Regions from separate parts of the Hylemonella sp. P2_B10 genome, predicted to be linked through region 1. Evidence: riboswitches for the same ligand, from Rfam matches in the RefSeq annotation. Region 1 holds a riboswitch; the other holds the start of a gene.
The links. Region 1 has a riboswitch for S-adenosylhomocysteine ahead of metH (methionine synthase). Riboswitches for the same ligand answer to the same signal wherever they lie in the genome.
Positions count from the first base shown of each region.

Region 2: linked by a shared signal. The riboswitch ahead of ahcY (adenosylhomocysteinase) and the one ahead of metH (methionine synthase) in region 1 are both predicted to bind S-adenosylhomocysteine.

Region 1 covers NZ_JBFUDE010000005.1:111,823-118,995, reverse strand. Annotated here, with positions in the region: gene AC1DX2_RS21700 (homocysteine S-methyltransferase family protein) at 1-978, shown strand, start outside; S-adenosyl-L-homocysteine riboswitch at 1,329-1,401, shown strand; gene metH (methionine synthase) at 1,425-4,187, shown strand; gene AC1DX2_RS21690 (DUF3108 domain-containing protein) at 4,255-5,031, shown strand; gene AC1DX2_RS21685 (rhodanese-like domain-containing protein) at 5,038-5,457, opposite strand; gene ftrA (transcriptional regulator FtrA) at 5,568-6,641, shown strand; gene AC1DX2_RS21675 (MFS transporter) at 6,533-7,173, opposite strand, start outside.
Region 2 covers NZ_JBFUDE010000004.1:610,218-617,390, forward strand. Annotated here, with positions in the region: gene gmd (GDP-mannose 4,6-dehydratase) at 1-601, shown strand, start outside; gene AC1DX2_RS20640 (GDP-L-fucose synthase family protein) at 612-1,598, shown strand; gene metF (methylenetetrahydrofolate reductase [NAD(P)H]) at 1,606-2,448, opposite strand; gene AC1DX2_RS20650 (TlyA family RNA methyltransferase) at 2,470-3,264, opposite strand; gene ahcY (adenosylhomocysteinase) at 3,347-4,780, opposite strand; S-adenosyl-L-homocysteine riboswitch at 4,857-4,943, opposite strand; gene AC1DX2_RS20660 (peptide chain release factor 3) at 5,194-6,825, shown strand; gene AC1DX2_RS20665 (hypothetical protein) at 6,960-7,173, shown strand, end outside.

The DNA of each region.
Region 1 (7,173 bases):
GACGGCGCCATGGGCACGATGATCCAGCGCTTCAAACTGAACGAAGCGCAGTACCGGGGTGAGCGCTTCAAGGACTTCCACAAGGACGTCAAGGGCAACAACGAGCTGCTCAGCCTGACGCGCCCGGACGTCATCACCGACATTCACGAAAAGTACCTGGCCAGCGGTGCCGACCTGATCGAGACCAACACCTTTGGCGCCACCCGCGTTGCCCAGGCCGACTACGACATGGCCGACCTGGCCTACGAGATGAACCTGGCCTCGGCCAAGCTGGCGCGCGCCGCCTGCGACAAATACTCGACGCCGGACAAGCCGCGCTTCGTGGCCGGCGCCCTGGGCCCCACGCCCAAGACCGCCAGCATCAGCCCGGACGTCAATGACCCCGGCGCGCGCAACGTCAGCTTTGAAGAGCTGCGCGCCTCCTACTACGAGCAGACCAAGGGGCTGGTGGAGGGTGGCGCCGACCTGATCCTGGTGGAAACCATTTTCGACACGCTGAACGCCAAGGCGGCGCTGTTCGCCGTCGACGAATATTTTGCTGATTCGGGCCAGCGACTGCCCCTGATCATCAGCGGCACGGTGACGGATGCCTCGGGTCGCATCCTGAGCGGCCAGACGGTCACCGCCTTCTGGTACAGCGTGCGCCATGCGCAGCCGCTGGCCATAGGCCTGAACTGCGCGCTGGGTGCGGCGCTGATGCGCCCCTACATCCAGGAGCTGAATCGCGTGGCGCCTGACACCTTCATCAGCTGCTACCCCAACGCCGGCCTGCCCAACCCGATGTCGGACACCGGCTTTGACGAAACGCCTGATGTGACGGCCCGCCTGGTGCGCGAATTCGCCGCCGAGGGGCTGGTCAACATCGTCGGCGGCTGCTGCGGCACCACGCCGGACCACATTGGCGCGATTTGCGCGGCGGTGGCGCCCCTGCCGACGCGTCAGCGGCAGAACGGTTTTTTCTACAAGGAAGCGGCCTAAATTCGGCGGCTTAGCGGGGCTGTTTCGCTGGCTGCCGACGCCGCTGGTGCGCGTGGCTACGCGGATGTCCCCCGGGCCTGCGGCCCTCCTCCTTGATTCCGCTCCGCCACGCGCCCCTGCGACATCGGGTCAATTGGCACGCGCAACGCTTGAATTTCCGAACACCGGCACGCCAACCACGTCGGCAAGATCAGGTCGTCATGGCACTCTGCGCGGCGGCATCAAGGAGGAGGCCCGCAGGGCCGGGGGGACAGCCGCGGAGCGGAGTGCCGTGGCGGCGTGATCCCCCCAACCGTAGCGGTGATGCATTGAATCCATGGTGAACAGGCCTCCGAAGGCGTAAAATCACGCCATCCAAGGAGCGTTGCAGCGCCGGCATCTCACCGGCGTCAGGCTTGGATATCGCAACGGCGCTCACCTGAACAATTGTTTTGCAGGTGAGCCGCATGTCCGAATCAATCCCATCTTCTGTTGCCCCCATGCTGCTGTCCGGCCTCGAGCCGGTGCGCATCGACGCGTCTTCGCTGTTCGTCAACGTCGGTGAGCGCACCAACGTCACCGGGTCCAAGGCCTTTGCCCGCATGATCCTGAACGGCCAGTTCGAGGAGGCGCTGGCGGTGGCGCGCCAGCAGGTGGAAAACGGCGCCCAGATCATCGACGTCAACATGGACGAGGCCATGCTGGACAGCCAGGCCGCGATGGTGCGCTTTTTGAACCTGATTGCCAGCGAGCCCGACATCGCCCGCGTGCCCATCATGATCGACTCCAGCAAGTGGAGCGTGATCGAGGCTGGCCTGCGCTGCGTGCAGGGCAAGGCCATCGTCAACTCCATCAGCATGAAGGAGGGCGTGGAGGCCTTCAAGCAGCAGGCCACGCTGCTGCGCCGCTACGGCGCCGCCGCCGTGGTGATGGCCTTTGACGAAAAGGGCCAGGCCGACACCTATGAGCGCAAGATCGAAATCTGCGAGCGCGCCTACCGCATCCTGGTGGACGAGGTGGACTTTCCGGCCGAAGACATCATCTTCGACCCCAACATCTTCGCCATTGCCACCGGCATCGACGAGCACAACAACTACGCGGTGGACTTCATCAACGCCACCCGCTGGATCAAATCCAACCTGCCCGGCGCCAAGGTGTCGGGTGGTGTCAGCAACGTCAGCTTCTCGTTCCGCGGCAACGACCCGGTGCGCGAGGCCATCCACACCGTGTTCCTGTACCACGCGATACAGGCCGGCATGGACATGGGCATCGTCAACGCCGGCATGGTGGGCGTGTACGACGACCTGGAGCCGGAATTGCGCGAGCGCGTGGAAGACGTGGTGCTGAACCGTCGGGCGGATTCGGGCGAGCGGCTGGTGGAGATTGCCGAGTCGGCCAAGGGCGCAGCCAAGGATGACAGCAAACGGCTGGAGTGGCGCGGCACGGCCGACGCACCGGCAACTGTCGGCCAACGCTTGTCGCACGCGCTGGTGCATGGCATCACCGACTTCATCACCGAGGACACCGAAGAGGCTTACCAGGGCATATTGGCCAAGGGCGGCCGGCCATTGCACGTGATCGAAGGCCCGCTGATGGATGGCATGAACATCGTCGGCGACCTGTTCGGCCAGGGCAAGATGTTCCTGCCGCAGGTGGTGAAGAGCGCACGCGTGATGAAGCAGGCGGTGGCGCATTTGATCCCCTACATCGAGGAAGAAAAGCGCCAGCAGGAGGCCGCCGGTGAAGACGTGCGCGCCAAGGGCAAGATCATCATCGCCACCGTCAAGGGTGACGTGCACGACATCGGCAAGAACATCGTCACGGTGGTCTTGCAGTGCAACAACTTCGAAGTCGTCAACATGGGCGTGATGGTGCCCTGCCATGAGATCCTGGCGCGTGCCAAGGTGGAGGGCGCCGACATCGTGGGCCTGTCGGGCCTGATCACGCCCAGCCTGGAAGAAATGCAATACGTGGCCGGCGAGATGCAGAAGGATGAGCACTTCCGCATCAAGAAGATCCCGCTGCTGATCGGTGGCGCCACCACCTCGCGCGTGCACACGGCGGTGAAGATCGCGCCGCACTATGAAGGCCCGGTGGTCTACGTGCCGGACGCCTCGCGCAGTGTCAGCGTGGCGCAAAGCCTGCTGTCGGAGCAGGCCGCCAAATACATTGACGAGCTGAACGCCGACTACGAGCGCGTGCGCCACCAGCATGCCAACAAGAAGCAGGTGCCGCTGTGGCCGCTGGCCAAGGCACGCGCCAACAAGACGCCGGTGGATTGGGCCAGCTTCATTCCCGCCCAGCCCAAGTTCATCGGCCGGCGCGTGTTCAAGAACTTCGATTTGACGGAACTGGCCAAGTTCATCGACTGGGGCCCGTTCTTCCAGACCTGGGACCTGGCCGGCCCCTTCCCCGCCATCCTGAAAGACGAGGTGGTGGGCACGGAGGCGGTGCGCGTGTATGCCGATGCCCAGCGCATGCTGAAGCGCCTGATCGAAGGCCGCTGGCTGACCGCCAACGGCGTGGTGGGCCTGTACCCGGCCAACACCGTGAACGACGACGACATCGAGTTGTACACGGATGAGACGCGCAGCGAGGTGGCCATGACCTGGTATGGCCTGCGCCAGCAGACCGAGAAGCAGGTGATTGACGGCGTGATGCGCCCCAGCCGCTGCCTGGCCGACTTTGTCGCACCCAAGCCCGGTGTGAAGGGTGCCAGCCCCTTGCCCGACCACGTGGGCGTGTTCGCCGTCACCACCGGTATCGGCGCCGAGGTGAAGGAAAAGTACTTCAACGACGACAACGACGATTACTCGTCCATCATGCTCAAAGCCATCGCCGACCGCCTGGCCGAGGCCTTTGCCGAGTGCCTGCACCAGCGCGTGCGCACCGACCTGTGGGGCTATGCGCCGCAGGAAACGCTGGGCACCGATGAGCTGATCGCCGAGAAGTACCAGGGCATACGCCCTGCGCCCGGATACCCGGCCTGCCCGGACCACAGCGTCAAGCGCGACATGTTCGCGCTGCTGCATTGCGAAGAGATTGGCATGAGCCTTACCGAAAGCCTGGCCATGCTGCCGGCGGCCAGCGTCAGCGGCTTCTACCTGGCGCACCCCGACAGCACCTACTTCAACGTTGGCCGGGTCGGCGACGACCAGGTGCAGGACCTGGCCGCGCGCAAGGGCGTGGCCAAGCAGGACCTGGAGCGGCTGCTGGCGCCCAACCTGTGAGGGTTGCTGGCGCCCCAGCGGGGGACGGTGTACAGTGCGCGCTTTATTGACGCACTCACCCTGTCACATGCGCCTTGCTTTGCTTGTTTTTCGCCGCCTGCTGCCGCTGGCCGTTGTTTCCGCTGCGTTGCTCGGCGGCTTGTCCCCAGCCACCGCCGAGGTGGTGGACATCGGCAAGCCGCTGCCCCGCTTTGCGCTGCTGAAAGAGGGTACGCACCATTACCTGCGCTTCGTGCGCGGCAAGGACGATGGCAGCAACACGCCGATTGATATCTGGACGCGCGAGGTTCGTTTTGACGTTGCCACGGGACGCTTTCGCATCAAGCAGCGTTGGGACGCGGTGGGCGCCGCAGCGTCCACCAAGTGGCTGGATTCGGAATTCGAGCTGAACACCTTCCGCCCGGTCACGCACACGCGCATCACCGACCGCGACGGCAAGCGCCTGGTGGAGGGCTTTGCCTTTGCGCCGGACAAGGTCAGCGGATTGAGCGGCCTGGCCGACAACGCGCACAAGGATCTGGTCATTGCCACGCCCGAGCCGACCTTCAACTTCGAGACCGACATGGAGATGTTGCAGACGTTGCCGCTGGCTGAAGGCTACGAGGCGCAGATCAACTTCTACCATGGCGGCGGTGGCGCGCCCGCGCGCTACACCTTCAAGGTGGCCGGCAGCCAGGCGATTGCCGGCCCCGGCGGCCCGGTGGACGCGTGGGTGATCACCTGCGACTACAACCGGCCCGGCACGGTGTCGCGCTTCTGGTTTGCAAAGGGCACGCAGTTGATGCTGCGGCAGGAGAGCCTGATGCCCGATGGCCGCACCATGGTGAAGACGCTGGTCGACTGAGGTCGCTCAGGCGGCTTGCAGCTCGGCCGCTTCCTGGCCCTCAAACGCAAACCCTTCGTCGGCCCAGCCGGTCATGCCGCCAATCAATTCCTTCACCGGGTAACCCAGCCGCGCCAAGCGCAGCGCGCCCCGGTTGGCGCCATTGCAGTGCGGGCCGGCGCAGTACACCACGAACAGCGTGTCCTGCGGGTAGTGCGCCAGCGTGGTGGCCACCAGCTTGCCGTGCGGGATGTTGATGGCGCCGGGAATATGCCGCTTGGCATACATCGCCGGCGAGCGCACGTCCACCAGCACAAAATCCTTCTCGCCGCGCTGCAGGCTGTCGTGCGTGTCCCAGCAGTCGGCTTCGAACGTCAGGCGGGCGGCGAAATGGCGCTCGGCTTCTGCGGATGCGGCGGCGGGAATCTGGGCAACGGCACTGGGCATGGTGTTCTCCAAAAAAGAAGTGAATGAAGTCGTGATGGCTGCATTGTGGGCAAGGGTAGGGCGGTGGTACAGTGGCGGAAAAGACATTACCCGGTGAAAAACCGCCAAGCATGAAACCCCCGAGGCTACCGAAACAGTCCCAGCCAGCCCTGGCGGACGCTGTCCCTTCTGCGCCAGCAGGCCCTGGTCAGGTGGTGGTGCTGGCGTATGACGGTCTGGCCTTGTTCGAATTCGGCATTGCCACCGAACTGTTCGGTTTGCCACGCCCCGAGCTGGGCGTGCCCTGGTACGGCTTCAAGATTGCCAACGTGGACAGCGCACCCTGCCGCACCCTGGGTGGCCTGCAGATCGCGGCCCGCCATGGACTGGCCAGCCTGCGGCAGGCCCACACCATCGTGGTGCCGGGCTGGGGGGTGGACAAACCCGCTTCACCGGCGCTGGTGCGCGCCTTGCAGGCGGCGCAGCATCGCGGTGCGCGTTTCCTGTCCATTTGCTCAGGCGCTTTCCTGCTGGCGCGCGCCGGCCTGCTGGATGGCAAGCGTGCCACCACGCATTGGCGCTATGCCGACGCTCTGAGCGCGCAGTTTCCACAAGTGCAGGTGGTGCCCGACGTGCTGTATGTGGATGAGGGCCAGGTCATCACCTCGGCCGGCAGTGCCGCCGGGCTGGACGCCGGCCTGCACCTGATACGGCGCGACTTCGGCTCGGCCATCGCCAACCAGGTGGCGCGCCGGCTGGTGGTGACCCCGCAGCGCAGTGGCGGCCAGCGGCAGTTCATTCCGGCACCGGTGTATGCCGGCGCCAACAAGAAGTTCGACGGCGTGCTGGCCTGGGCGCAGGCGCACCTGGAGCAACCGCTGCAGGTCAAGGCGCTGGCCGACCAGGCGGCGATGAGCGAGCGCAACTTCCTGCGCCGCTTCAGCGAAACCACCGGCAGCGCGCCCAAGGCCTGGTTGCAACAGGCCCGCATGGCGCGCGCCAAGGAACTGCTGGAGGCCAGCGACTTGCCCCTGCAGCAGGTGGCCGAGCGCTGTGGCTACCCGGCGCTGGAGACCTTTCGCGCAGCGTTTCGCCGTCAGGTGGGTTTGCCGCCCACAGCGTACCGGCTGCGCTTTTGCGCCAGCACCAGCGCCACCACCGCCAGCACAGCCACCAACAGCCACAGCCACAGCGCGGGGCTGTAGCCACTGGCGCTGCTCCACAGCGCGCCCATGGCCAGCGGCGCAGCGGCGCGTGCCAGCGCCAGCGGAAACCCCAAGGCGCCGTTGAGCGCCGCCACATGCTGGCGGTCCACATACTGCGCCACTGCAGTGCCGCGCACGATGGTCAGCATGCCATTGCCCATGCCCCACAGCAGCACGAACAGCCACACCAGCGCCAGTTGCACGCCCAGGTGCGCGCCGCCCAACCACGGCGCGGCCAGCAGTGCCGCCAAGCCGAGCGGCACCAGGCAGGGAATCAGCCGGTTGGCCAGGTGCAGGTTGAAGCGGTGCTCAAAGAAATACAGCAACACGCGCCCCAGCACCTGCATCACGCCGATGCTGGCCGGCACCGCCACCGCCCAGGTCTCGCTCAGGCCGTTTTCGCGCAGCAGGTTCACCATGTGCGGTGGCAGCGCGGCGGTGACAGCCATCATCAGCACCACGAAGGCTCCCACCAGCAGGAAAGGTGCGCTGCGCAAATGGTGGGCCAATGCGTTGCGGTCGTCCGGCGCAG
Region 2 (7,173 bases), on a different contig from region 1:
GTATGCCTACTGGATCACCGTCAACTACCGCGAGGCCTACGGCATCTACGCTTGCAACGGCATCCTGTTCAACCACGAAAGCCCGTTGCGCGGTGAAACCTTCGTGACGCGCAAGATCACCCAGGCGCTGGCACGCATCAAACTGGGCCTGCAGGACTGCCTGTACCTGGGCAACCTGGACGCCAAACGCGATTGGGGCCATGCCCGCGACTATGTGGAAATGCAGTGGCTGATGCTGCAACAGCCGCAGGCGGAGGACTTCGTCATCGCCACCGGCGTGCAGTACAGTGTGCGCGATTTTGTCAACGCCGCCGCCACTGAGCTGGGCATGCAGATCGGCTGGCAAGGCAGCGGTGTGGACGAGGCCGGCACAGACGCGCAGGGCCGCGCCATCGTCAAGGTCGACCCGCACTACTACCGCCCCACCGAGGTGGAATCCCTGCTGGGCGACGCCAGCAAGGCCAAGACCAAGCTGGGCTGGGTGCCCAAAACCTCCTTCAAGGAGCTGGTGGCCGAGATGGCGCGCGCCGATCTGCAAGCCGCCCAGCGCGACGCGCTGGTGAAACAGCACGGCTACGCCGCCTACAACGCCCAGGATTGATGCAGCGATGATGGAGCATGACGCCCGCATCTACGTGGCCGGCCACCGTGGCCTGGTGGGCTCGGCCATCGTGCGCGCATTGCAAGCAAGCGGCCATCACGAGTTGCTGACCCGTACGCACGCCGAGCTGGACCTGACCGACCAGGCTGCAACCCAAGCTTTCTTTGCGCAACACAGGCCTGACTATGTTTTCCTGGCCGCCGCCAAGGTGGGCGGCATCCTGGCCAACAACAGCTATCCCGCAGAATTCATCCGTGACAACCTGGCCATGCAGACGCACGTGCTGCACGCAGCCTGGCAAGCCGGTGTGAAACGGCTGGTGTTTCTGGGCTCCAGCTGCATCTACCCCAAGCTGGCGCCGCAGCCGCTGAAGGAGGAGTACCTGCTGACCGGCCCGCTGGAGCCCACCAACCGCCCCTATGCATTGGCCAAGATCGCCGGCATAGAAATGTGCTGGAGCTACAACCGCCAGTACGGCACGCGCTTTCTGGCCGCCATGCCCACCAACCTGTATGGCCCCGGCGACAACTACCACCCGGACAACAGCCACGTGATCCCGGCACTCTTGCGCAAATTCCACGAAGCCAAGCTGGCCCAAAGCCCTGAGGTGGTGGTGTGGGGCAGTGGCACGCCGCTGCGCGAGTTCATGTACAGCGACGACATGGCCCAGGCCTGCGTGTTCCTGATGAGCCTGCCGGATACGCAGTACGACCGGCTGCTGGGCAGCGACGAAACCAAAACCGGCCGGTTCGAGCCACCGCTGATCAACATCGGCGTCGGCCACGACCTCAGCATCGCCGACTTGGCGCGCACCGTGCAGGATGTGGTGGGCTACAGCGGGCAGATCGTGTTCGACCGCAGCAAGCCCGACGGCACGCCGCGCAAGCTGATGGACGTGTCGAAGTTGACAGGCCTGGGCTTCACGGCGACAACCGATCTGCGCCAGGGCTTGAAGCAAGCCTACGCTGAATTCCAGCGCCAGCAGACCGCTGGCTAAGCCGGCATCAGGCCGCTGACAAATTCAGGCGCTCGCAGATCGCCAGCGTGGCGGCAGCCTGGTTCATGGTGTAGAAGTGAAAGCCCGGTGCGCCACCGGCGCGCAGTTGTTCACACAGGCTGGTCACCACGTCCAGGCCAAAGGCCTTGATGGATTCGCTGTCGTCGCCATAGGCTTGCAGGCGCAGGCGTATCCAGCGCGGAATTTCGGCGCCGCAGGCGTCGCTGAAGCGCATCAGCTGCGTGGAACTGATGATCGGCATGATGCCCGGAACCACCGGCACATCCAACCCCAGCGCATCCACCTGCTCGACAAAATCAAAGTAGGCGTCGGCGTTGTAGAAGTACTGCGTGATGCCGCTGTTGGCGCCCGCTCTCACCTTGGTCGCAAAGGCCTGCAGGTCAGCCTGCGGCGACTTGGCCTGCGGGTGCACCTCGGGGTAGGCAGCCACCTCGATGTGGAAATCGCTGCCGGTCTCGGCGCGTATGAAGGCGACCAGGTCGCTGGCGTAGTGGAATTCACCACCGGCGCCGTAGCCACTGGGCAGGTCGCCGCGCAAGGCCACCAGCCGGCGCACGCCCATCGCCTTCAGCGTGGCCAATTGCTCGCGCAGGCTGGCCTGGGTGGCGCCTATGCAGGAAAAATGCGACGCCGCATCCACCCCCTCGGCCAGGATGTCGCGCACGGCGGTGAAGGTTCCACTCTGTGTGGAGCCGCCGGCGCCATAGGTCACCGAGCAAAAGTCCGGCTTCAGCACATACAGCTGCTGGCGCACCTTGGCCAGCTTGCCCACGCCCTCAGGCGTCTTTGGCGGAAAAAACTCAAAGCTCAAAGGCAGGGAGGAACTCATATCAACTCCAGCGCTTTCTATTCAGTGTCTTTTGACTGCATGGATGAAGAACTCGCGGTTGCCATCGCCACCCTCAATGGGTGAGTCGAACCAGTCCAACACCGTCAGCCCCAAATCGGCGCAGGCATCGCGCAGCCGTTGCTCCACCAGCGGGTACATGGCGACATCCTTGACGATGCCGCCCTTGCCCACCTGGCCGGGCTGCAGTTCGAACTGCGGCTTGACCAATGTCAGCAGATGACCGCCGATCTTCAAAAAGGGCACCACCGCCGGCAACACCAGCGTCTGCGAGATGAAGGACAAGTCGCCCACGACCAGATCGAACTCAGGGGACCAATCGACGTCCGCGTCGCCTTCAGCACCCTCAAAGTGTGCGTAAGCGGGCATCAGGTCATCGACCGTCAGGTTGCGGGCGTTGACGGCTTCCACCGCCACCACCCGCACGTCCTCACGCAATTGCGGGTGCAGTTGCGCGCTGCCCACGTCCACACCCACCACCAGGGCCGCGCCCTGTTGCAGCAAGCAGTCAGTGAAGCCGCCGGTGGACTGGCCCAGGTCCAGACACCGCCAGCCCTGCACATGCAGGCCAGCAGCCTTCAGCGCAGCTTCCAGTTTCAGCCCGCCGCGCGACACGTAACGCGCCTCGGCATCGTCCAGCAGTTGGATGTCGGCGTCGTCCGGCACCTCGTCGCCATTCTTGGCAACCTTCTTCCAGACGTCGCCGTTGCGCCACTGCACCCCACCCGCGATCAGGCGCTGGGCCTGGGAGCGGGTGCTGGCCAGTTGGCGCGCCACCAGCAGTTGGTCGATCCGCATCAGTCGCCGCCGGGCCGCCCCAAGGCGACTGCGGCCCCCTTTGGGGGCAGCGAGTACACGCAAGTGACGAGCGTGGGGGCCATCAATAGCGGTAGGTATCAGCCTTGTACGGGCCTTGTTTGGGCACGCCGATGTACTCGGCCTGCTCGTCGCTCAGTTCGGTCAGCATGGCGCCGACCTTCTTCAGGTGCAAGCGGGCCACTTTTTCATCCAGATGCTTGGGCAGCACATAGACCTTGCCCACGTCATAGGCGTCGCTGTGGCAGAACAACTCGATCTGCGCGATGGTCTGGTTGGCGAAGCTGGACGACATCACGAAACTGGGGTGACCGGTGCCGCAGCCCAGGTTCACCAGCCGGCCCTTGGCCAGCAGGATGATGCGCTTGCCGTCCGGGAAGATGATGTGGTCGACCTGCGGCTTGATTTCTTCCCACTCGTACTTTTCAACCGAGGCAATGTCGATCTCGTTGTCGAAGTGGCCGATGTTGCAGACGATGGCCTGGTTCTTCATCTTGACCATGTGGTCGTGCGTGATGACCGACTTGTTGCCGGTGCAGGTGACGAAGATGTCGGCCTTGTCGGCGGCGTAGTCCATGGTGACGACCTTGTAGCCTTCCATCGCGGCTTGCAGCGCGTTGATGGGGTCGATCTCGGTCACCCACACCTGGGCGCTCAGGGCGCGCAGGGCCTGGGCCGAGCCCTTGCCCACGTCGCCGTAGCCGGCCACCAGGGCCACCTTGCCGGCGATCATCACGTCGGTGGCGCGCTTGATGCCGTCCACCAGCGACTCGCGGCAACCGTACAGGTTGTCGAACTTGCTCTTGGTCACGCTGTCGTTGACGTTGATGGCGCGGAACAGCAGCGTGCCCTTGACGCTCATTTCGTTCAGGCGGTGCACGCCGGTGGTGGTTTCTTCCGTCACGCCGATGATCTGGGCGCTCTTGCGGCTGTACCAGGTCGGGTCCACCGCCAGCTTGGCCTTGATGGAGGCGTACAGGCAGGTTTCTTCCTCGCTGGTGGGGTTGTTCAGCAACGAGGCGTCTTTTTCAGCCCGCTTGCCCAGGTGCATCAGCAGCGTGGCGTCGCCACCATCGTCCAGGATCATGTTCGGGCCTTCGCCTTCAGAGCCCTTGGGGCCAAAGTCGAAAATGCGGTGCGTGTAGTCCCAGTAGTCGGTCAGGTTCTCGCCCTTGTAGGCGAACACCGGCGTGCCGGTGGCCACCAGCGCGGCGGCGGCGTGGTCCTGCGTGGAGAAGATGTTGCACGAGGCCCAGCGCACTTGCGCGCCCAGTGCCTGCAAGGTTTCCACCAGCACGGCCGTTTGAATGGTCATGTGCAGCGAACCGGTGATGCGCGCACCCTTCAGCGGTTGCTTGGGGGCGAATTCTTCGCGGATGGCCATCAGGCCGGGCATTTCGGTTTCGGCAATGCGCAATTCCTTGCGGCCCCAGGCGGCCAGCGACAGGTCGGCAATGACGTAATCTTGTTCAGTGGTGGATTTGAGAACAGCACTCATGGAAGGCTCCAAAACAAAGTTGAGGGCCACTGAACTCGCGTACGGGAGCTTGAGGGAGCCTCACCACACGCGATTCAGTGGGTGAGCGCAGTTAGAAACAAAGGTTGTTTCCGAGCCTCGCCCCCGGCGTCCATGCCTGGGGGTTGCAGCGCTCCTCGGAGAGCTGCAATTATAGCGAGGCCGGCCACGCCCGGTGTGCATTCTTTGGCAAAGGTCTGGAAAGTCGTTTAAAATCAAGGGGATGCGCACGTCACCCCCCTGACTTTCCGGCAAAGCCATTGCCCGCCACTGCGGCTGGGCAGGCACGCCTTGCCTGCGCTCCCCCGGGAAACCCATTCCCTGGCTGGTTCGCAGCGCCCGCCCCACCCCGGCCCCGAGACCCTGGGCCACCGCGACACGAACAGGACCTGATCTTGAGCTTTGAAACCGAAACCCGGCGCCGCCGGACCTTTGCCATCATCTCCCACCCCGACGCGGGTAAAACGACGCTGACGGAAAAGCTGTTGCTGTTCTCCGGTGCCATCCAGATCGCCGGCAGTGTCAAGGCGCGCAAGGCCACCCGCCACGCCACCAGCGACTGGATGGAAATCGAGAAGCAGCGCGGCATCTCGGTGGCCAGCTCGGTGATGCAGATGTTGTACCGCGAGCACGTGATCAACCTGCTGGACACGCCCGGCCACAAGGACTTCTCGGAAGACACCTACCGCGTGCTGACCGCTGTGGATTCCGCGCTGATGGTGATCGACGCCGCCAACGGCGTGGAAGCGCAGACGCGCCGGCTGATCGAGGTTTGCCGCCAGCGCGACACGCCCATCATCACCTTCGTCAACAAGATGGACCGCGAGGTGCGCGACCCCATCGTGCTGCTGGACGAGATCGAGGCCGAGCTGGGCATGCCCTGCGTGCCCATGACCTGGCCGGTGGGCCAGGGCAAGGGTTTCGGCGGCATCGTCAACCTGCGCACGCGGGAGATGAAGGTGTTTGAATCCGGCTCCGACCGCCGCCCGCAGGACTTCGACACCATCCCCATGACCGAACTGGCCACATTGCGCGCGCGCTTCGGCCAGGATTTCGAACTGGCTGAGCAGAACATCGAGCTGGTGGCCGGCGCCGCCCCGGCGTTCGACCGCGAGGCCTTCCTGGCCGGCAAGCAGACGCCGGTGTTCTTTGGCTCCGGTGTCAACAACTTCGGTGTGATGGAGGTGCTGGACGCGCTGGTGGACCTGGCGCCCTCGCCGCGCCCGCGCACCAGCTCGCTGCTGGTCAACAAGCAGCCGGTGGTGAAAGAGATCAAACCGGAAGACGAAGCCTTCTCCGGCGTGGTGTTCAAGGTGCAGGCCAACATGGACCCGTCGCACCGCGACCGCATTGCCTTCGTGCGCATGTGCTCGGGCAAGTACACGCCGGGCATGAAGCTGAAGGTGCAGCGCACCGCCAAAGAACTGCGCCCGACCTCGGTGGTGACTTTCATGAGCCAGCGCCGCGAGGCGGTGGAAGAGGCCTATGCCGGCGACATCGTGGGCTTCACCACGCACGGCGGCGTGCAGCTGGGCGACACCGTCACCGACGGTTCGCTGGCGCTGCAGTACACCGGCCTGCCGTTCTTCGCGCCCGAGTTGTTCATGACCGTGGTGCTGCGCAACCCGCTGCGCACCAAACAGCTGCAGCAAGGCCTGGCCCAGCTGGGTGAGGAAGGCGCCATCCAGGTGTTCCGCCCCGAGATGGGCGGCAACATGCTGCTGGGCGCGGTGGGCCAGCTGCAGTTTGAAGTGGTTCAACACCGGCTGAAGGGCGAGTACGACGCCGACATCAAGCTGGAATCCAGCCAGTACACCGGCGCACGCTGGATCACCGCCGACACCCCCGCCGAGCTGAAGGCGTTTTGCGACGCCTACCCGGCGCGCATGGCGCGCGACGCCGCGGACACGCTGGCCTACCTGTGCACCTCACCCTACGACGTGCGGCTGGCGCAGGAGCGCTTTCCCAAGATCCATTTCCACCCGCTGCGCGAGCACGCCGGGCTGGCGCTGCAGTCGGCCGGTTGAACCAGTACCGCGGGGACAGCCAGCGCAACGGGCAGCGCGCGAAGCCTGCGTAACGAACTGTAAAGCCGGCGGTGTATGCCACGTGCGTGCCGCGCATCACTCCTACAATTTGGCCAATGCGCGCGGGCCGGGCCTTGAGCTCTTTGTGGGTGCTGATACGAGCCGGCTCGCCAGTCCTGGCCGTGGCCTGGCTGGCCGGCTGCGCCGCCGTGGCCATCGCGCCAGCGGTTCCTATCGCCAACGGCGCGCGCGAGGACAAGATCAACATCTCGCTGGACGAAGCCACGCTGACGCCTGCCGTGCGCAACACCTTGTTGCGCGCCAAGCGGGTGGGCCTGGTGGTCAGCG